One region of the Embleya sp. NPDC001921 genome, then DNA from elsewhere that is predicted to be linked to it. Evidence: riboswitches for the same ligand, from Rfam matches in the RefSeq annotation. Region 1 holds a riboswitch; the other holds the start of a gene.
The links. Region 1 has a riboswitch for glycine ahead of gcvP (aminomethyl-transferring glycine dehydrogenase). Riboswitches for the same ligand answer to the same signal wherever they lie in the genome.
Positions count from the first base shown of each region.

Region 2: another riboswitch for glycine. It lies ahead of gcvT (glycine cleavage system aminomethyltransferase GcvT); the one in region 1 lies ahead of gcvP (aminomethyl-transferring glycine dehydrogenase).

Region 1 is NZ_JBSFEO010000002.1:284,721-295,462, forward strand. It holds gene gcvP (aminomethyl-transferring glycine dehydrogenase) at 1-2,414, opposite strand, end outside; glycine riboswitch at 2,476-2,612, opposite strand; glycine riboswitch at 2,615-2,711, opposite strand; gene ACWCPW_RS03015 (DUF4230 domain-containing protein) at 2,760-3,452, opposite strand; gene ACWCPW_RS03020 (DNA polymerase IV) at 3,508-4,857, opposite strand; gene ACWCPW_RS03025 (SanA/YdcF family protein) at 4,898-5,584, opposite strand; gene ACWCPW_RS03030 (MerR family transcriptional regulator) at 5,631-6,245, opposite strand; gene ACWCPW_RS03035 (bifunctional nuclease family protein) at 6,650-7,123, opposite strand; gene ftsR (transcriptional regulator FtsR) at 7,278-8,003, opposite strand; gene ACWCPW_RS03045 (FHA domain-containing protein) at 8,030-8,548, opposite strand; gene gcvH (glycine cleavage system protein GcvH) at 8,922-9,308, opposite strand; gene ACWCPW_RS03055 (DUF881 domain-containing protein) at 9,382-10,290, opposite strand.
Region 2 is NZ_JBSFEO010000080.1:2,882-13,623, reverse strand. It holds gene ACWCPW_RS48480 (ABC transporter permease) at 1-814, opposite strand, end outside; gene ACWCPW_RS48475 (enhanced serine sensitivity protein SseB C-terminal domain-containing protein) at 1,123-1,851, opposite strand; gene ACWCPW_RS48470 (enhanced serine sensitivity protein SseB) at 1,907-2,623, opposite strand; gene ACWCPW_RS48465 (AAA family ATPase) at 2,653-3,384, opposite strand; glycine riboswitch at 3,575-3,668, shown strand; glycine riboswitch at 3,669-3,771, shown strand; gene gcvT (glycine cleavage system aminomethyltransferase GcvT) at 3,961-5,061, shown strand; gene gcvH (glycine cleavage system protein GcvH) at 5,152-5,526, shown strand; gene glyA (serine hydroxymethyltransferase) at 5,523-6,827, shown strand; gene ACWCPW_RS48445 (hypothetical protein) at 7,068-7,493, shown strand; gene ACWCPW_RS48440 (hypothetical protein) at 7,711-8,322, shown strand; gene ACWCPW_RS48435 (Uma2 family endonuclease) at 8,403-8,978, shown strand; gene ACWCPW_RS48430 (hypothetical protein) at 9,210-10,214, shown strand; gene ACWCPW_RS48425 (tyrosine-protein phosphatase) at 10,290-10,742, opposite strand, start outside.

The DNA of each region.
Region 1 (10,742 bases):
TTGGCGATGTAGTTGGCGCCCAGCACCGCGACCTGGGTGGCCTCCTTGAGGCCGTCGGGGCCCATCAGGCGCAGGTAGGTCCACGGGATCGGCAGGATCGCCGCCGAGCCCCACGGGGCGGCCGAGATCGGCCCCACGCCGGTCTCCGGGCCCGCGGTGGGCTGGAGCGGGTGGTTGGGCAGGTACGGCGCCAAGTGCGCGCGGACCGCGACCGGGCCCACGCCCGGACCGCCGCCGCCGTGCGGGATGCAGAAGGTCTTGTGCAGGTTCAGGTGCGACACGTCCGCCCCGATCGCGCCGCCCGGCTGGGCCAGCCCGACCAGCGCGTTCAGGTTCGCGCCGTCCACGTACACCTGGCCGCCGGCCTCGTGCACCGCCGCGCACACCTGCTCGATGCCCTCCTCGAACACGCCGTGCGTGGACGGGTAGGTCACCATCAGCACGGCGAGCGTGTCCCGGTGCCGCTCGATCTTGTCGTGCAGGTCGGCCAGGTCCACGTCGCCGTTCTCACCGGTCTTGACCACCACGACGCGCATGCCCGCCATCACCGCGCTGGCCGCGTTGGTGCCGTGCGCGGAGGAGGGGATCAGGCACACGTCGCGGGCGGTGTCGCCGTTGGCGTGGTGGTAGGCGCGGACCGCGAGCAGGCCCGCGAGTTCGCCCTGCGAACCGGCGTTGGGCTGGAGCGAGACCTTGGCGTAGCCGGTGATCCGGGCCAGCGAGTCGGCCAGCCCGTCGATCAGCTCCAGGTAGCCCGCGGCCTGGTCGACCGGCGCGAACGGGTGCAGGTTCGCGAACTCGGGCCAGGTGATCGGCTCCATCTCGACCGTGGCGTTGAGCTTCATCGTGCACGAGCCGAGCGGGATCATCCCCCGGTCCAGCGCGTAGTCCTTGTCCGCGAGCCGCTTGAGGTAGCGCAGCATGTCGGTCTCGGAGCGGTGCGTGTGGAAGACCGGGTGGGTCAGGAACTCGGTGTCGCGCAGCAGCGCCGTCGGCAGCGCGTCGGCGGTGTCCGCGTCCAGCGCGGCCACGTCGCCGGTGACCCCGAACGCGCCCCAGACCCCCTCGACATGCGCCCGCAGCGTGGTCTCGTCGCAGGTGATCGCGACGTGGTCGGCGTCCACCGGGCGCAGGTTGATCCCGGCGGCGCGGGCCGCGGCGAGCACGTCCCGCGCCCGGCCCGGCACCCGCGCGGTGATCGTGTCGAAGAAGTCGCCGTGCACGACCTCGACGCCGCCCGCGCGCAGCCCGGCCGCGAGCACGGTGGTGTACCGGTGGGTGCGGCGCGCGATCGAGGTGAGCCCGTCCGGCCCGTGGTAGACCGCGTACATGCCGGCCATCACGGCCAGCAGGACCTGCGCGGTGCAGATGTTGCTGGTCGCCTTCTCCCGGCGGATGTGCTGCTCGCGGGTCTGCAGCGCGAGTCGGTAGGCGGGCGCGCCGTCGGAGTCCACGGACACCCCGACCAACCGGCCCGGCATGCTGCGGGTGAGCTTCTCGCGGACCGCCAGGTAGCCCGCGTGCGGGCCGCCGAAGGCCATCGGCACGCCGAACCGCTGGCTGGTGCCGACCGCGATGTCGGCGCCCATCGCGCCGGGCGCGCGCAGCACGGTGAGCGCGAGCAGGTCGGCGGCGACCGCCACCAGCGCGCCGTGCGCGTGCGCGGCCTCGATCACCGGGGTCAGGTCGCGGACCCGGCCGTCGGCGCCGGGGTACTGCAGCAACACACCGAAGCAGCCGCCCTCGGGCAGCCCCTGTGCGGTGTCGGCGACCACGACCTCGATGCCCAGCGCCTCGGCGCGTGTACGCACCACCGCGATCGTCTGCGGCAGCGTGGCCGCGTCCACCACGAACACGTCGCTCGTGGCCCGCCCGGCCCGGCGGGCCAGGGTCATCGCCTCGGCGGCGGCGGTGGCCTCGTCCAGCAGCGAGGCGCCCGCCACGTCCAGGCCGGTCAGGTCGGTGACCACGGTCTGGAAGTTGAGCAGCGCCTCCAACCGGCCCTGCGAGATCTCCGGCTGGTAGGGCGTGTAGGCGGTGTACCAGGCCGGGTTCTCCAGCACGTTGCGGGTGATCACCGGCGGGGTGAAGGTGCCGTGGTAGCCGAGCCCGATCATCGAGGTCAGCACGCTGTTGCGGGAGGCCAGCTCGCGCAGCTCGGCGAGCACCTCGGCCTCGCTGCGCGCGGCGGGCAGTTCGAAGCCCTCCAGCGCGCGGATCGCGGCGGGCACCGCCGCGTCGGTCAGCTCGTCCAGGGATCCGTAGCCGATCGCGGCGAGCATCTTCGCCTGCTCGTCGGTGTCCGGACCGATGTGCCGGCCGGTGAACGGCGACGCGGCCTCCAGGCCGGTCAACGAGCCGGGGCCGGAGGGGAGTACGGCGTGAGCACGCGGGGCGGGGGTGCGCGGGGTCATCGCGAAAGGCCTCCTGGATCGCTCCTGGACGGACACGCGGGTCGCGCGTCCACCGGCCTCCCCCTCTGTCATCTGTACCTGAGAGCTTCACCGCGCCCGGAGTACCGGTCGGACCGGTTCCCACGGGCGCGATTTGCACCGTCGGCGAGGATCCGACCCGACTCGGCGAGCCACGCGCGGATCCTGCTTTCCAGAGTGCCCACGACCACGCGGTACGGGTGCCTGAGAGATTCCGGGGAGGAGTTGCTCCTTCGGCGCCTCGTGTGCACGACACGAGGACTCTCCCGCGCGAACGTAATGGGCGGCTACAACGGTATCAGCGTGACACCCACCAGGGGCTTCGCACTAGGCGTAGGTCACAGTGGTCGTGGTGTAACCCAGCGAGCGCATCATCCCCTGGAGCATGCCGGTGGTGTTCCGCTCCGCGCGCTCCACCAGTCCCGCGGTCTTCGCCGCGTCGTCGATCTTCTTGGTCGCCAGCACGTAGAGCTGCTGCTGATCGCCGGGATTGCTGGAGAAGAAGTCGCCGAAGCGGTCGAACAGGCCCTTGTCCTGGGCGATCACGTGGCTGTTCTTCTGGTCGAGCGCGGCGGGCGCGAGCCGCGCGTGCGGGAGCTTGATGGTCACGCTCTTGTTGTCCGGCGAGGTCTGGATCGCGTCCTGGCCGATCCCGCCGAACTCCACGAAACCACCCACCTGGCCGACGCCGACGAACAGCGTACGTTGGCCTCGGACCGCGTCCGGCAGGAACTTCGCGTCCTTCTCCAGGTCCACCACGACCTGGAAGGTGCCGCTGACCGCCTCGTAGCGGCTGAGATCCTGCACGGCCTTGAGCATCACCGGTCCGCTGTGGTCCTTGGTGGTCTCGCCGAACGGATTGAATTTGCCGGGCAGCAGGTTGACCAGGCCGACCAGCACCAGGGCCAGCACGATGAAGCCGACCAGGAGTGTGACCAGGAAGGCGGGCAGGCCGAGCCTGCGGCGAACCGATCGGAAGGCACCCTGCCCTCGCGCCGGCCGCTCTTTGACATCAGTCATTGTCGGGACACCCCCGAGGAGTCGTCTGCCCGGCGCCTGCCCCGGATCACCCGGGCTATCCCCCGTCGGCGGCGGGCAGCGGAATCGGCTCCCCCGGTCGCAGCGCGGGATCGGTGATCGCGAACGTGCGCACCCGGCCCGGTTTTCCGCCCGGTACCTCGAACCGCACGGTGACCCGCCCGACGCCGCTGCCCTGCACCCAGCCGGGCCCGAACTCCTCGTGCACCACGTCCTGGCCGGGCGACCAGGAGACCCGCTCCGGGGCGGCCTGTGCCGGCGCCTCCCGGTCGGCCTCCGCGTCCTCCTCGTGCGACTCGGCGGGTTCCGGTTCGGCCGTGCCGAACAGGTCCTGCTGGGCGAAGTCGGCCAGCCCGCCGACGCCCACCCCCAGCAGCCGCACGCCGCCCGTGACGTCCACCTGCGCGGCCAACCGGCGGATCGTCTCGCGCACCACCCCCGGGTCGTCGGTGGGCCCGCGCAGCGTCTCCGAGCGGGTCAGCGTGCTGAAGTCGTAGCGCCGCAGCTTGAGCACGATCGTGCGCCCGGAGCGTCCGGCGGCGCGCAACCGCTCCACGCACCGGATCGAGAGCCGGTCCAGTTCCCGGGTGATGCGCTCGCGGTCGACCAGGTCGGTGGGGAAGGTGTCCTCCACGGATACCGATTTCGCGTCCCGGTCGGCGACCACCGGACGCGCGTCCAGCCCGGTGGCGAGCACGTGCAGGCCGTGTCCGTGCGCCTGGCCGAGCAGCCGGACCAGTTCGCTCTCGTCGACGGCGGCCAGGTCGGCCACGGTGTCCAGGCCGGCCCGGCGCAGCACGTCGCCGGTGGCCGGGCCGACCCCGGGCAGCGCGCGCACCGGCAGCGGGTCGAGCATCGCCCGCTCGGTCCCGGGCGCGACCACGCACAGCCCGTCGGGCTTGTCCGCCTCGGAGGCGATCTTGGCCAGCAGCTTGGAGGTGGCCGCGCCGACCGAGCAGGTGAGCCCGGTGGCCGCGTGTATGTCCGCGCGCAGGCGCACCGCGATCTCGGTGACCCGCTCGGTGTCCAGGGTGCCGCCGTGCGGGCCCGCCTCCAGATCGACGAACGCCTCGTCCAGGCTGAGCGGCTCCACCAGGGGCGACAGGCGGTGCAGCAGTTCCATCACGGTGTCGCTGACCTGGCGATAGAGCGCGAAGCGCGGGCCGAGGAAGGCGGCGTTGGGGCAGCGCCGGCGGGCCTCGCCGATCGACATCGCCGAGCGCACACCGAACACCCGGGCCTCGTAGGAGGCGGTGGCCACCACGCCGCGCACGCCGATGCCGCCGACGATCACCGCCTTGCCGGCCAGACTGGGCTTCGCGACCTGCTCGACCGACGCGTAGAACGCGTCCATGTCGAGATGGAGGATGCCCGGGGCCTGTCTCACACCGGGCAATGATGACGCACGGGTGCGACAGAACGCGCGTTCAACCGCTCAGGGCGCGTCGGATCTCGTCGCTTTCCGGGCCCTTCACCCGCGGATCCGGCTTGAGCACGATCTGCCCGGTCGCCTTGATCGCGGCGAGCGTCTCGCGACCGGTTCCGTACACGGTGGGCCCGATGTGGCCCCACGCGAAGGACTCGTCCGGGACGCCGTACGCGGATATCCCGGCGGCCCGGCACAGGCCGAGCGCACGGCGCAGATGGAAGCTCTGCGTGACCACGATGACCCGGTCGATCCCGTAGACGCGCTTGGCGCGTATGCAGGACTCCCAGGTGGAGAATCCCGATTCGTCGGTCACGATCCGGTGTCGCGGGATTCCCCGGTCCGCGAGGTAGCGCCGCATCACCCTGGTCTCGTCGTAGCGGTTGCCTCCGCCGTCGCCGCTGACCAGGATCACCCGGGTCTTGCCGGCGCGGTACAACGCGAGCGCGACGTCGAGCCGGCGGGCCAGGAGATCGGACGGCCGGTCCCCGTGCACACCCGCGCCGAGCACCATGGTGACGTCCTCGTGCGGCACGTCGGCCACCGTGCGGACCCGGTTCCCGGCGTACAGATGCAGCCCCGTGATCGGGGCCAGCCCGGCCACCGTGAGCAGGACGGCGGCCTGATAGCCGCGCCGTTGGGCCCGCCGCGAGCGCGGCGGGGTCGGCCGACGAAGGATCACGTCCATGGGGACGTCCTGCCCGGCGAACCGGTTCCCACCCGCCCCGGGCGCCTCAGACCGCTTTGTCCCGGCGTCTGCGTGCCAGTTCGTCACCCGGATGGACCTGCGTGATCGGTTCCCCGGTGCCGGTGTGCTCGCCCTGGAGTTGCGCGAGCGAGCCCTCCACCTCGCGCCACACCGCCCCCACGGCGATCCCGAAGACCCCCTGACCACCCTGGACCAGGTCGATCACCTCGTCGTAGGACGTGCACTCGTACACGCTGGCACCGTCGCTCATCAGGGTCATCCCGGCCAGGTCGCCGATCCCGCGACCGCGCAGGTGGGCCACCGCGATCCGGATGTTCTGCAGCGAGACGCCGGTGTCCAGGAGCCGCTTGACGATCTTCAGCACCAGGATGTCGCGGAAGCCGTACAGCCGCTGTGTGCCCGAGCCGTGGGCCGGGCGGACCGTGGGCTCGACCAGGCCGGTGCGGGCCCAGTAGTCGAGTTGGCGATAGGTGATGCCGGCCGCCGCGCACGCCGTCGGGCCCCGGTAACCGACGTCCTCCGACGGGGTGCCGGGCGGCGTGACGTCCTGCCGCCGGGGGCCCGCACCGGGGTCGGTCGCCGGCAGAGGACGTGCCGTGCGGGCGCGTTCCGCCGCCGTGATGTCGCCGGTGCTGCTCACGCCGACCTCCCTTTCGTCTCCCCGCGCCCGAGTACGGCGCGGAGAGTCTCTTTCAGTCCCGGGCCGCAGGCGGCGAGGTGCAACGCGCAGGGGTCATCCCGGAACTGTCGATTTCGACGGTAGGCAGTCACCAACAGCGCGTCAACGACCGGGCCGTTCGGCACGCCGAGTGACGCTGCTCGCACGAGTGGTTTGAACCGGTTGCCCAGGGGTAGGTCTGGCCGCTTTGCCTCTGATCGAAGCGGATCGAGCCGGATCGAGCGTGATCGGCGGCGCGCCGGCGGGCCCGCGTGGGCGCCGACCGGTCCCGGACGCGAAAAAACCGCCGTCCGCTACCGCCTCGCCGGGAGCGGCGGGCGGGACGGTCGGCGGTTTCGGACGTGCACCCGGCCGCGGCGGGCCGACTATTGGCTCGTGGTGCCGAAGTCCTCGGGCGAGATGTCGTTCAGGAACTCCCTGAACTTCTCGATCTCGTCCTCCTGCTCGTTGGGGATCACGATGCCCGCCTCGTCCAGGACCGCGTCGCTGCCGACGATCGATGTCCCGGTTCGCAGCGCGAGCGCGATCGCGTCCGACGGACGCGCGCTGACCTCCACGCCGCCGGAGAAGACCAGCTCGGCGTAGAACACGCCCTCGCGCAGGTCGGTGATCCGGATCTGGGTCAATTCCTGGCCCAACGCCTCCAGCACGTCCCGGAAGAGATCGTGCGTCAGAGGACGCGCGGGTACCACGCCCTGTTGGGCGAACGCGATGGCCGTCGCCTCTACCGGGCCGATCCAGATGGGGAGATAACGATCGCCCCCCGTCTCCCGTAGGAGCACGATCGGCTGGTTAGAGGGCATCTCCACCCGGACGCCCACAACCTCTAGCTCGTTCACATCGCCACACTAGCGCGCTCGGCTGTCGGTCACCGATCCCCGGGGGCCGAATAGGTCGGGGATTCGTCGTTTTTTCTTCGTGGCCCTGTGTTCACGTCCCGGTCCGCCTCGCGGTCCGATCGGCGCCCGTCGGCGGCGGCGCGGGCGACGCGGGTCAGCGGCCCAGGCGGGGCGCGAGCGCGGTGGTGACCAGGACGGTGTGCAGGCGCGAGGTGAGCGCGAGCAGGTCGCGCACGGTCTCCTCGGCGCCCGCCTTCGCGCGGGCGCCCCTGCGGTGCAGGAGCGGCGCGACGATCTGTTCGACCAGGGCGGCCTCACGGTCCGCGGCGGCCTTGGTCTGCCGCAGGTGGCGCGGCTCCACGCCGTAGCGGCCCAGCGCGGCCACCAGTCGGGCCACCACCAGCGCGTCGCCGTCGTAGACCACCGCCTGCTCGCCGTCGCCGGCGGCGCCGGGTCGCGGACGATGCGGCTGGATCAGGCCGAATTCCTCCAGCCGGGCCAGGTCCGTGTCCTGGATGCCGGCCGCGGCGATCAGGCCCGGCCGGTCGAGCAGCACCGTGGTGCCCTCCCGACCGGCCGAGTCCGGATCGCCTTCGGTGTCCTGCGATCGTGGGGATTCGGCCGGGGTCGGGCCGGCCGGTTCGAGCCCGCGATCCATCGCGTCCAGTTGATCCTTGATCACCCGGAGCGGCAGGTAACGGTCGCGCTGCACACGCAGCACGTAGCGCAGTCGTTCGATGTCGGCGGGGCCGAACTTGCGGTAGCCCGACGGGCTCCGCTGCGGCTCGATGAGCCCTTCCGCCTCGAGGAACCGGATCTTGGAGATGCTGATGTCCGGGAACTCGGGACGCAGCAGGGTCAACACCCCGCCGATGCTCAAGGAGACCGATCCGGCCGCCGCCGGACTCACCCGATCTGCCCTTGGCGGCTGGGGAAGAAGACCAGTCGGTACTTGCCGATCTGTACCTCGTCGCCCGGCGCCAACGGAACCTCGTCGATCCGCTCGCGGCCCACGTAGGTGCCGTTCAGGCTGCCCACGTCGGCGACCGCGAAGCCCCCGGGCGTGCGGCGGAACTCGGCGTGCTTGCGCGAGACCGTGACGTCGTCGAGGAAGATGTCGCTCTGCGGATGCCGACCGGCCGTGGTGCGGTCCGAGTCGAGCAGGAAGCGGCTGCCGGAGTTGGGGCCCCGGCGCACCACGAGCAGCGCGGTTCCCGGCGGCAGCGCGTCCACCGCGGCCTGCGCCTCGGGGGTGAGGATCTCACGGGGCGCGGGTTCCGCGTCCAGCGCCTCGATGCCGCTGATCGAGATGGTCGAGGTCTGCTCGGACGCGCGCTCGGCGCCCGCGCCCAGCCGAGCGCCGCAGTTGGAGCAGAACCGGCCACCGGGCGGATTGTGATGCCCGCAGGCGCCGCACACCACCACGTCGGCCTCCTGACCCGTGCCGGTCGCACCTCGACCTTCGGTCGAGAGTTGCCCGAAACTTATGCGCGCCGTGTGTTCCTGGTCAACAGCGACATGCCCGGCGGTCGCGTCGGACTCGCCCAGGTGCGGAGCGGGTGCGGGGGGTGAGCCGGCGGACGCCCCGTACGGGGTGCCCGGGGGCATCGTCGGCGGGGCGGCCGGCGGGTTGCCGGACCTCCCCGCATCGGCAGCCGGCGCGTCGCCGGAGCGACGGGAACGACCGAACAATTTCGCGAACAACTTCACGGGCGAACCTCCCCGAGAGAACCTGGCCCGCCCGTGGGGCAGGAGGAGTGGGTCGTGGTGATGGACTGCCTACCGCTTCGCCGGGCCGTCAGGAGCCCAGGCTGTTCTGATAGGCGGCCGCGTCCAAGAGCGCGGCCGGTGCGGCGGGATCGTCGAGGCGTACCTCGAACATCCAACCGTCGCCGTAGGGATCGGAGTTGACCAACTCCGGTGCACCGTCGAGCACGTCGTTGACGGTGGTCACGACGCCGTCGAGCGGCGCGAAGAGGTCGCTGACACTCTTGGTCGATTCCAGTTCGCCGCAGGGCTGTCCGGCCACGACACGGGTGCCGATGGGCGGCAGCGTGACGTAGACGATGTCACCGAGCGCGTCCTGCGCGAATTCGGTGATGCCGATCCGCACCGTCCCGGAGATCTCTTCCATGACGCGCACCCATTCGTGCTCCGTCGTGTACGCGAGATCTGCGGGGTACATGCGGACAGCCTGCCCTTCTTGCCTGATGAGTGTGCACCGACGGCGACCGGCGGACTGATTCTGTCAGGTGTGCTCACCCGTTACCGGCGCCCGGTGCCGAGCGAGCGTAACCAGGCTTGTTCGCAGGCCGCAAGGCGTCGATCAGCACCTCCTGCGAGGGGGTGACAATGGCCCCCGCCTGCTTCTTCTCCAGGGTCTTGACGACACCCCCGGGGATGTTCAACGCGGGCTGGAGATCCTGCGGATTGCCGATCACCTTGAACACGTACGGCGGCAGCACCTTGGTACCGTCGATCACGATGTCGCCGGGCGGCGTGCCGTTGAACCAGGTGCCGGCCACCACGCGCACGTCGTTGATCTGGATCACCTCGGCGCCCGCCGCGCGCAGTTCCTGGAGCGTGTCCAGCAGCACGTCGCCGCTGACCGTGCGCTGCGGATCGGTGATGGTCAGGGTGATACCGGGTCCGCTGGCCTTGACGGTGCCCGCGAGCACGCCCAGGGCGTCCGCCTTGGCCGCGTTCTGCTCACGCGCCTCCTGGACCCGGTCGTTGCTGTTCTGGAGCTGTGTGCGGCTGTTCTCCAGGCGATGCTTCTCGTCCTCCAACCGCCGGGTACGCTCGCCGAGTTCGTCCAGCACACGGACCAGGTCCTCCTGTCGCGCACCACGCAGCGGATCGGACGCGGTGTTCGAGCGGACCTGGATGGCCAACCCCGCCCCGAGCGCGAACAGCAGTACCGCGCCCACGAGTTGGGCCCGACTCACGCGCGGCGGCCAGAACGCCTCGAGCAGCCTGCGGCGGCCCGGCTGATCGTCGACCGGCTCGTGCGGGTGCGGCTCGGAAACCGCGTTCGAATCCGTTTCCGGTCCGGGCGTGTCGCGCGCCACCGCGTGCGCTCCCGCGTGCGGCCGCGCGAGGGGGTCGCGCGGCCCGGACACCTCGCGCTCCCGGGCCTGTTCGGGCGAGGGCGCCGCGGGCACCAGGGGCGGCACGGACGCCCGCGCGGCCCGGGGCGTCTGCGGCACCTGTGCCGCCCGATGTGTCTGGGAGGCCTGGGAGGCTTGGGAGACCTGGGGCGCCTGGGGCGTTTGCCGTGTCTCCCGCGCCGATTCGCGGATCGGCGCGGTGATCGGCGGGATCTCCGAGGTCACCTCGGCGGCCTGCTCGCGGATCCGCTCCCGGATGTGCCGGCCCTCGTGATAGAGGTCGACCGGGCGCCGGGTCTCGACCGTGGGCTTGCGGGCGGCCGGCGCCTCCGGCTCCTGCTCCGCCTCGGGTTCCGGCTCGGGCTCGGGCACCGGCCCGGGCCCGGAAGCGGGCTCGGGCGCGGGCGCGGGCTCCGCGGCCGTGCGAGGGATGCCCAGGTCGCGGGGATCCTCGTCGTGGCGGGCGTGCCGCCCGCGCGTCTCGTCCGTTTCGTCGGCCATGTGTGACT
Region 2 (10,742 bases), on a different contig from region 1:
GGAAAGAAAGGGCGGCCTCGAACAGGATGTTCGTGGGAATGAGCAGCGTGGCGTAGACCAGGATCGGGCCGACCAGGTTCGGCATCAGTTCCTTGAAGATGATGTGCCGGTCGGTGGCCCCGAGGCTGCGCGCCGCCTCGACGAACTCGCGTTCGCGCAGCGACAACGTCTGGCCGCGCACGATGCGGGCGATGTAGGGCCAGCTGAAGAACCCGATCACGAAGATCAGGACGGTGACCCGGAGCGTGTCGCCCTTGAGGCCGAACGCCTCGCCCTGGAGGCTGCTGCCGATCGCGATCGCGAACAGGAGCAGCGGGAAGGCCAGGAAGACGTCCATCGCGCGGCTGATCAGCGCGTCGACCCAGCCACCGAAGTAGCCCGCCGCGGTGCCCAGTACGACACCGAGCACCACGGACAGGAGCGTGGCCAGGAAGGCCACCAGCATCGAGATCCGGGCGCCGTAGACGATGCGCGAGAAGATGTCCCGGCCGTTGACCGGCTCCAGACCCAGTGGATGGTCCCAACTGGCGCCGCCGAAGCTGCCGTTGGGGATGTTCAGCACCGGGTCGAGCAGGTCGTCGTGGTACTCCGTGGGGTCTCCGCCGACGACCGAGGTGATCAAGGGTGCGAAGATCGCTACGAGTACCATGAAGACGATCACCACACCACCGGCCATCGCGACCTTGTCGCGACGGAATCGGGCCCACGCGATCTGGCCCAGGGAACGACCCTCGATGCGTACGCCGGAGGATTCGGCGATCGCTTCGGGGTGCGCCTCTCGGGCCACACCGGTGGTCTCGATCGGTGCCGTCATGGATCGACCCTCCCCGCTCACGGATGCGACGGCGGCTCGGGATCGCCGATCCCGTCGCCATACCCGGCATTGCGATCCCAATGATCTTCGGGATCTGTCGTCCGGGTGAGACTCCTCCGTGACGCGGGTCACCAACAGGGGTCGCGGAATACCTTTACTGAACCGTGATTACGTCGACACGATTCACCGGTTGATCCGCGTAGATCGGTCACGAAATCACAACAAGGCAGCGGTTGATGACGTGACGTCAGTTTTTTGGGGGCATCAGTGCCTGTTGCCCGCGATCGCCACTGTGTGCCGATCGTCGATCACCGCGTGTCGCGGGCGGCCTCGTCGAGCATGTCGATGCCGATGAAGGGGCGTGTGTGGTCGCGCATCCACGCGGCGACCGGGTCGAACGGGTCGTCCAACGCGACCGAGGACAACGTGAGTCCGGCCGGCGCCGCGGCCGAGGCGCGGGCCATCGCGTCCCGCATCCGCTGCATCGTCGCGGGCTGATCGTCCGTCAGGCGCAGCCCGATCACGAGGCGTTCGGGTCCGACCGCGGGTCGCACCCAGGCCCGATGGGCGGCTCGCACCACCTGGGTCTGGAACAGTTGGCCGCCCAGCAGCGCGTAGAACGCCGGGTCCCACAACGTGGGTTCGCCGACTTCCAGGGGGCCGGCCATCAACCGGTCCAGGCCGCCGACGATGCGTCGCAGGTCGAGATAGGGCACACCGACGCCGCCGCCCTGGGCGTGCGGATTCAGCCACAGGCCCCAGCGGTCGGTGTACAGCGAGGACGCGATCTCGGTGACCGGACAGACCTCGAACGAGCGGTCCCAGCCACTGAGACGCAGTTGTTCCTCGGACGTGAACGCCGGGGCGTAGCGCCACCCGGCCACGTCCATGTTCCCGTACTGCGCGTCCGGACTGCCCGGTTGCCCCTGCCACAACAACATCCACACGTGGGCGCCGGTGAGCGCTTCGAGCAACCGCTCGTAGGCGTCGTAACGCCCGGGTGCCACCTGGCTCAAGGCCTGCTCGACCTGGTTCACGACGTCCTCCCCGAATCCGAACCGATGTACCGATGTCGCGCTGTCCGACGCGGGCTCAGCGCTGGTCGACGCGCAGGTAGAACGGCTGGGTCCGCTCCAGCATCCAGTCCCCCACAGGATCCTGCGCCACGTCCAGGAGCACCACGTTCACCGGCCACGGACACGCGGCCCGGCCGAGCGCGCGCTCCAGGGCGCCGACCGCGGCCAGTCGGTCCTCCTCCTGCCAGCGGTCCAACTCGACGCCGATGAACAGGCACGGCGGGTCGTTCTCGATCACGCCCAGGCCGCGGCGGGCACTGAGCACGACCGGTACGTGGGTGAACTCGGCGGCGGCCGCGATCAGGAAGTCCATCGGCTCCTGGTCCGGCTCGTACAGCCGCACGCGGGCGCCGCGCGGGCCCGAGCCGGACGGTCGGGCCAGCTCCAGCACGCCGGGCGGCGGGATCGGGATGCCCACCTCGCCGCCGGGGTTGACCGCGATGCCCACGTGCGGCGGCATGCCGCGGGCGAACTCGCGCATCGGTGCGACGGTGCACGCCATCGGTCCGGCGACCCGCCGGAACTCCTCCTCCGAGGAGAACACCGGGACGTACGGCCGGCCGTCGATCTCGGTGGTGGGCAGGGTCAGTTCGCTGTCGCCCGGGTTGCCGCCCTCGGGCAGCGGCACCCATACGTCCGCCTCGGCCAGGGCCTCGAAGAGGGCCTCGGCCCGGGACGGATCACGCATCGCCGCGACGAGCGCGCTCTCCACGGGATTGGCCGGGAACGGCATGGTGGTGCTCCTCTGGTGTCCGCCGCAGTTTACTTCTCGCTCGATTGCCGTCGTCGGGACTGTCCCGGTACGGGTTCCGCGAACACGATCCGGCCCAGGTGCCCGGCGGCCGGTCGGTCGAGCAGCACGCACGAGGTGAAGCCGCCCGGAGCCGACGCCAGGGTGGGTCCCGCGTCCAGCCACGGCGTCAGCCTGGCGAGCAACTCGCGCCATTCGCGGTGGTGCCGGGCGAACACCGGTGTGGACACCCCGCGCCCGCGTTCGCGTTGGCCGGAAAGCGCCTGCTGGGCGGTCACGTCCAGGAGCAGCGCGTGCGCGGAGCTGCCGCGCCGACGGGCCGCGAGCACCAGCGCCCGGCGCAGGATCGGGTTGCGGCCGCTGTCGTGCACGACCACCGCGCCGGGGCCGCGCAGCGCCCGGGCGACCTCGCCGTAGTGGGAGAGCCGCACCAGCGGCCGGTAGACCCGGTAGGGGATTCGCCCCGCCCGTACCGCCCAGCGGGCCCGGACCAGGTCCGCGTCCAGGACGGCCACCCCGGCGCCGGGGGTGACCACGCGCGCGAGCAGCGTGCTCTTGCCGGCTCCCGGCAGGCCGGTGACCACGAGCACGCACGAGGCCGGGTAGACCAAGACGTCCACGACCCGGTCGCCGATCCCCTCCCCCGCCCGATCGCGCTCCTCCCGGAGGTCGTGCACGGACCGGGGGATCAACACGCCGCCCGTCGCGGCGCCGGTATGCGCCCCCGCCGAGTCCGTCTCCACGAGCCCTCCCTTGTGTCACAACCGTCATGCCCTGCGCATGGTGTCGCACCCATGGGTGCGCGCGCGTGCCGGTGATCCCTCGGACTCGGCCGGGCCCGGTCCCCGCGGGGTCCGGACTCGGCGGGTCCCGGTCCCGGCGGGGGATTGACGACACGCGCTAGCATGCCGGGCACAACCTCATAACGGCCGTCGACCCCACGCGGAAGAGTCCTCGCCCACGAGCGGGGCGCCGAAGGAGCAACTCCTCCCCGGAATCTCTCAGGCACCGATACCGCATGGGTCAGGCACTTCTGGAAAGCAACCACACCGCCGGTGTGGTTCACCCACGGTGCAAATCGCGAGTTCGACGCGATGAAGCTCTCAGGTTCCGATGACAGAAGGGGAGGGCACCCCACTTTTCGACCGACTTTGGTCGAAAAGGGCTGAAAGCCGTGGCAGGGAGCCCCCTTTGTTGTCGTATTCGCCGCAGTACCCGTCACCTTCCGCGCCGGCCGAGCGCGCGGCCGTTCGCCATGCCCGCGACCGGCCCGCGCCCTTGGCGTGTTCCCGCCGGCGCCCCCTCGAAGGAGCCTTCGCATGACCACCGACCGCCGGACCCCGCTCGACGCCGTGCACGACGCGCTCGGGGCCACGATGACCGACTTCGCCGGTTGGCGGATGCCGCTCCGGTACGGGAGCGAACGCGACGAGCACACCGCGGTGCGCACCACGGCCGGCCTGTTCGACCTCACCCACATGGGCGAGATCGAGGTCACCGGCCCGGACGCCGCCCGCGCGCTCGACCACGCCCTGGTCGGTTTCGTGTCGAAGATCGGGATCGACCGCGCCCGGTACACGATGATCTGCACCGAAGAGGGCGGCATCGTCGACGACCTGATCGTCTACCGGCTGGGCGACGAGCACTTCGTGGTCGTGGCCAACGCGTCCAACGCCGACGTGGTCGCGGGCAGCCTGGCGTACCGCTCGGAGAAGTTCGACGCCACCGTGCGCGACGCGTCCGAGGAGTACACGCTGCTCGCCGTGCAGGGCCCCGCGTCGACCGCGATCGTCGGTTCGCTCACCGACGCCGACCTGCCCGCGCTCAAGTACTACGCGATCCTGCGCACCGAGGTCGCGGGCGTGCCCGTCCTGCTCGCGCGCACCGGCTACACCGGCGAGGACGGCTTCGAGCTGTTCGCCGCGCCCGGCGACGCGGTCGCCCTGTGGGAGGCCCTGCTGACCGCCGGCACGCCGCACGGCCTGGTGCCGGCCGGCCTGTCCTGCCGCGACACGCTGCGCCTGGAGGCGGGCATGCCGCTGTACGGCCACGAGCTGACCCGGGACACCACGCCGTACGAGGCCAACCTGGGCCGGGTGGTCCGGCTGGACAAGCCCGAGGACTTCGTCGGGCGCGACGCGCTGGCCGCCGCGCAAGAGGACGTGCGCCGCACGCTGGTCGGGCTCACCTCGCCGGGCAAGCGGGTCCCGCGCGCGGGCTATCCGGTGGTGGACGCGGAGACCGGCGAGAAGGTCGGCGAGGTCACCTCCGGCGCACCCTCGCCCACGCTCGGCGTGCCGATCGCGATGGCGTACGTGAGCACGGACCGGGCCGAACCGGGCACGCGCCTGGCCGTGGACATCCGCGGCAGGGCCGAGCCGGTCGAGGTGGTCGCACTGCCGTTCTACAAGCGGGCCTGAGGCCGGGCTTCGGCCGGCTCCCGACACCCACAAACCATTACAAAACCGCCTGATGGATCGACCATCCGCATTCGAATGGAGAATGGACCCGTGCACGCACCCCAGCACCTGCGCTACAGCAAGGAACACGAGTGGCTCGACGAGGCGGCCTCCCCCGCCCTCGTCGGCATCACCCAGCACGCGGCCGACGAGCTCGGCGACGTGGTGTTCGTCCAGCTTCCCGAGGTCGGCCAAGCGGTCGTCGCCGGTGAGCCGTGTGGCGAGTTGGAGTCCACGAAGTCGGTCAGCGACATGTACGCGCCGGTCTCCGGCGAGGTCGTCGAGATCAACGACGCGGTCGCCGAGGACCCCGCCCTCGTGAACTCCGATCCCTTCGGGACGGGCTGGCTGTTCAAGGTGCGCATCGACGGCGAGGCCGAGGGCCTGCTGTCGGCCGACGAATACGCCGCGTTCTGCGGCGAATGATCGAGATCGACCCGATCGAGGAGCTGACAACCGTGACGATCCTGGACCGTCCGCTGAGCGAGGTGGACCCGCAGGTCGCCGCCGCCGTCACCGACGAGCTGCACCGCCAGCAGAACACTCTGGAGATGATCGCCTCCGAGAACTTCGCCCCCGTGGCGGTGTTGGAGGCGCAGGGTTCCGTCCTGACCAACAAGTACGCCGAGGGCTACCCCGGCCGGCGCTACTACGGCGGCTGCGAGCACGTCGACGTCGTCGAGCAGCTCGCCATCGACCGGGTCAAGGAGCTCTTCGGCGCCGAGGCCGCCAACGTGCAGCCGCACTCGGGCGCGTCCGCGAACGCCGCCGCGATGTTCGCGCTGCTCACCCCCGGCGACACGATCCTGGGCCTGGACCTGGCCCACGGCGGCCACCTCACCCACGGCATGCGGATCAACTTCTCCGGCAAGCTCTACAACGTGGTCGCCTACCACGTCGACGAGAAGGCCCACCGGGTCGACATGGAGGAGGTCGAGCGCCTGGCCAAGGAGCACCGGCCGAAGATGATCATCGCGGGCTGGTCGGCCTACCCGCGGCAGCTCGACTTCGCCGAGTTCCGCCGGATCGCCGACGAGGTCGGTGCCTACCTCATGGTGGACATGGCGCACTTCGCGGGCCTGGTCGCCGCGGGTCTGCACCCCAGCCCCGTGCCGTACGCGGACGTGGTCACCACCACGACGCACAAGACCCTGGGCGGCCCGCGCGGCGGCGTCATCCTGTCCAAGGCGGAGTACGCCAAGAAGATCAACTCGGCGGTCTTCCCCGGCCAGCAGGGCGGCCCCCTGGAGCACGTGATCGCGGCCAAGGCGGTGGCCTTCAAGGTCGCCGCGTCCGACGACTTCAAGGACCGCCAGCGGCGCACCCTGGAGGGCTCGGCCATCCTCGCCGAGCGGCTCACCCGCGCGGACGTCACCGACGCGGGCATCACCGTGCTCACCGGCGGCACCGACGTGCACCTGGTCCTGGTCGACCTGCGCGACTCGGAGCTCAACGGTCAGCAGGGCGAGGACCGGCTGCACGAGATCGGCATCACGGTCAACCGCAACGCGGTGCCGTTCGACCCGCGCCCGGCGATGGTCACCTCCGGTCTGCGGATCGGCACGCCGGCGCTGGCCACACGCGGCTTCGACAAGGCGGACTTCGAGGAGGTCTCGGACATCATCGCCGAGGCCCTCCTCCCCGGTTTCGACGACGCCCGCAAGGCGGCCCTGGCCACGCGCGTCACGGCCCTGGCGAAGAAGCACCCGCTGTACCCGAACCTCTGACCCACGACCTCACGGTGTCGGGTTCACGAGCACGGCCGCGGGGCCGGCGGGGCGATCCCCCGCCGGCCCCGCGGCCGTTCGCCCACCCGCTTCTCGCGTCCGGCTGCGCGGTTCCGGCCTCGGGTGGGCCGAACAGGTGACGGAACCGCATCAACTCGTGAGTGTGGCCGACGTGATCGGGTTCGGCGGGTTGGGATGGAGCCGCGGGGGTCCGCCACGACCCGATGAAGGTGCAGTCCCATGAACGACTCGCCGAACGGCTCACCGAACGACTCGTCCGACCCGACCGGCAATCCGTACGCTCCACGCCTGGTCGCCGCCGGCCAGACCTTCGACGTGATCGAGGTCGACGCGCGGCTGGGGCGCGAGGCGGTGAAGCAGTTGCGCGCGGCGGGGGTTCGGGTCGGCCCGGTGATCCACGACCGGCGCTGCGCCAAGATGGGATTCCTGGTCCCGGTCACCTCCCCGGCCCGCACGCGCCTGCGCGACCAGCGCGGCCCGAGCCGGCACGGCCTGGGCGCCTGGGTCACCTTCCCGCCCGCGCGCGGCGAGACCGGCCCGCTGGTCTGGTTCATCGCCCCGACCGAAAACCCGATCCCCACCCCGCTCGCCCCACTCGACTCCGCCATCACCCGCGCCGCCGCGACCCTGATCGACCACGGTTGACCACGGTTGACCCACCGCCCACCCTCGTCGGCCCCGGGCACGCCACCCGATGCGGCCCCGGGACACCGCCCCGCGCGCCCCACCCGACCCCGCCACCCCCCGCCCCGCCTCGACCCGCCCTGCCCCCGATCGACCGCGCCCGACCCACCGCCACCCTCGTCACGCCCCCGACCACGCCCATACGATGCGGGCTCCGGTCTGGTGATGGGGGCGACGGATGGGTGTGCTGAGACGCAAGGTCGGGGAGTTACGCGGCGAGGTGGTCGAGCACCTCTGGGTGCGGCGACGGATCCGGCAGTGGCTCTCGATCGGGTTCGTACTCGGGCTGTTGCTCGGCGCGGCGGCGGCCGCGGGCGCGGCCGCGTTGTACTGGCCGGAGCAGGACAAGCCGCTGAAGATGACGATGCGCGAGGGGGAGATACCGGTCAAGGCCCCGGCCGTGCTCAGCGGTCCGGCCGCGCTCACCGCACAGGGGCTCACCTGCGGCATCGAGTGGATCACCGGCACCCACGCCGAACACTTCGCCCAGGGCCGGCTGTGCCGGGTCAAGGTCTCCATCGCCAACAACTCGCTGGCCACGGTACGGATCGCCAACCTGGAGCAGCGCCTGGTCCTGCCCGACGGCACCGAACTGGCCATGGACCTCGAATCGATGGAGATCAAGCGCCAGCTCCGCGAGTTCACCCTCGGCGCCTCCGACACCCTGGTCGAAGACCTCTGGTTCGACCTCCCCGAGAACGTCACCCCCACGGCCATCCTCCTCCGCGCCAACCCCGAAACCCCCCAAGGCCGCGCCGAACTCCCACAAAAGGACTGGTCGAGGAAATAACGAGCCGCCTCCGGGACACGCCGAATCCGGACGTATCCGCCCCGTAGAATCAGACATGTCCGGTCCATCGAAGGAGAGCCGTGAGCCTTCCCGCATTCGATCGCGTGTGGACGCCCGAAGACGTTCTGGAGATCCACGCCGACGGTTGGCGTGTCGAATTGCTGGACGGTGCGCTCATGATGTCCCCGGCTCCCTCGCGCCGGCACCAAATGGTCTCCCGACGCCTGGCCATGCTGCTCGAGGCCGCCGCGCTCGATGCCCGAGTCGACTGCGTCGTGTACGAGAACATCAACGTGCGACGCGACAACGACTTCACTCAACCGGACGTCGTCGTGATCGACGGGGCCGCCGCCCGAGCGGGTGAGGAGTCCGGCGAGGACGACATCTGGCTCGACCCGGAGCACGTGCTGCTCGCGGTCGAGATCGTTTCGCCGGGGCAGGCGGGGCGAGACGGGGTGGACAAGCTCGAGAAGTACGCGTCGTGGGGGATCGAGTTCTACTGGGTCCTGGAACCGAACGACTCCGTACTGGAGGGCTTCGAACTGCGCGATGGCACGTACGCGTCGGTGACCCGGGTCGAGGGCGCACACGCGGCGACGCCTCCCGCACCGTTTTCGGTGACCGTCCGCCCCGACGAACTGCGCCGACTGCGCTGAGGCGCCCAGGTCCGGGCGACTCCCCCGGCGCGACGGGATCGGTGGGCAACTCCTCGGCGATGGGGTGGCGTTCGGCCCGATCCCGGTGCCGGCGGGTGCTTCGGTGAGTCAAAGCGGGTCGATCGTGGACGCGTTGCGGGTCGTGGTGCGGGCTTGAGGCGACGCCGACACCCCCTACCATCGGGCGTGTCGGCGCCTGTACGGGGGCGCGTCGTCGAGAAAGGCGCACTTGTGACGCAGTCCTTCCACCCGCCCGGATCCCCCGGAGTAGACCGGAAGCCGATGTTCGCCTTCGGCTGGATTCCGCTGCCCAAGCGGGTCGCCGAGCGCTACTTCGTGCCCGACTACCGGCTGATCGGGCGCGACGTGACCCTGGAGCGGGTGCGCGTGATCCGATCCTGGCTCGGCCTGGGCGTACTGGTATGGATCGCGGCCACCTACGGCGGTGGCGAGGACGCCGCCCAGGGCCTGATGACCAGCTTCATCGCGTCCGTGTTCGTCGCGATCATCGCGTGCCCGATCGCGGTGGCCATCATCGTCGCCCTGACCCGCTCGGACGTACGCACCGAGACGCGCAAGAGCCTGATGTTGCCGCTGCGTTCGCTCGGGCTGTTCGTGCTCGTCTCGGTGGCCACGCTCGGCGGCCTGACCGCGCTGGCGTACGGATCCAAGGAGGTCAACGCGGGGGCGAGCGTGGCCTCGTTCTTCCTCACCGCGCTCGGCCTGGCCGTGTCGCTGTGGGTGCTGCGCTTTTGGATACTCGCCGTCCGCGCGATCCCGCAACACCTGTTCCGGGCCGTGGACGGGCACCCGCTGCTGCCCGCGGTGATCGCACCCTGGCTGTCGTGGTGCGGCGCGCTGATCGACCTCGGCGACGACGGCGGCAAGGGCGCGCTGCCGGTCGGCGTGCGGCTGATCGGCACGCTCGGCGGCCCGGTCACCATCACCATCATGTCGCTGTGGGAGATCCGCCGGGTTCGCAGCCGCTACGGCGTCACCTTCCGCGGCGGACCGCACCCGACCCGCAGGCCCGATCCGATCATGCCGCCGATGCCGCCGTTCCCGAGCCAGGCCAACCCGTGGCAGCAGGCTCCGCAGCCGCAAGGTCTCTTCCAGCAGGGGCCGTTCCCGCCCACCCCGCCGCAGGGTCCCGACTCGCAACAACACCCGGCCTGGCGGCAGCAGCCCGGCTACCACCAGCCCCCGCCGCCCCCGTGGGGCCCGCCGCGCGGCTGACCCCGTCCGCCGGGGGTGGCCGCCGATCCGGTCCACCCCCGGGCGCGCCGGCGGACGCCCGGTCCGTCGACGACCTCAGTCCGTCGACAACCGCTCACGCAAGCGGGCGACCTGCGCGTCGGTCACGCCCAGCCCGTCCCGCACATAGCCCTCGACCGACCCGTACAGCTCCTCCGCCGTCGAGAACGCCGTGTTCAGGTAGTCCTCGTGCACGTCGAAGACCGGCTTGAGGTGCGCGGGATCGAAGCCGCGCTCGGCGATGTGCCGCAGGATCTCGCCGTTCTTGTCCCTGAGGTGCTCGGTGCTGGCCAGGTAGTCCTCGAGCACGGTCGCCCGGGGCACCCCGAGCAGGGTGAGCAGCACCGCCGAGGTCCACCCGGTGCGGTCCTTGCCCTGCGAGCAGTGGAACACCGTCGGCACGTCGACGGCCGCCATCCGCGCGAACACCTCGCGGTAGGCGGCCCGGGCGCCCTCGGTGGCCACGAACCGTCGGTACACCTCGCACATCAGCTCGCGCCCGGCGGTGCC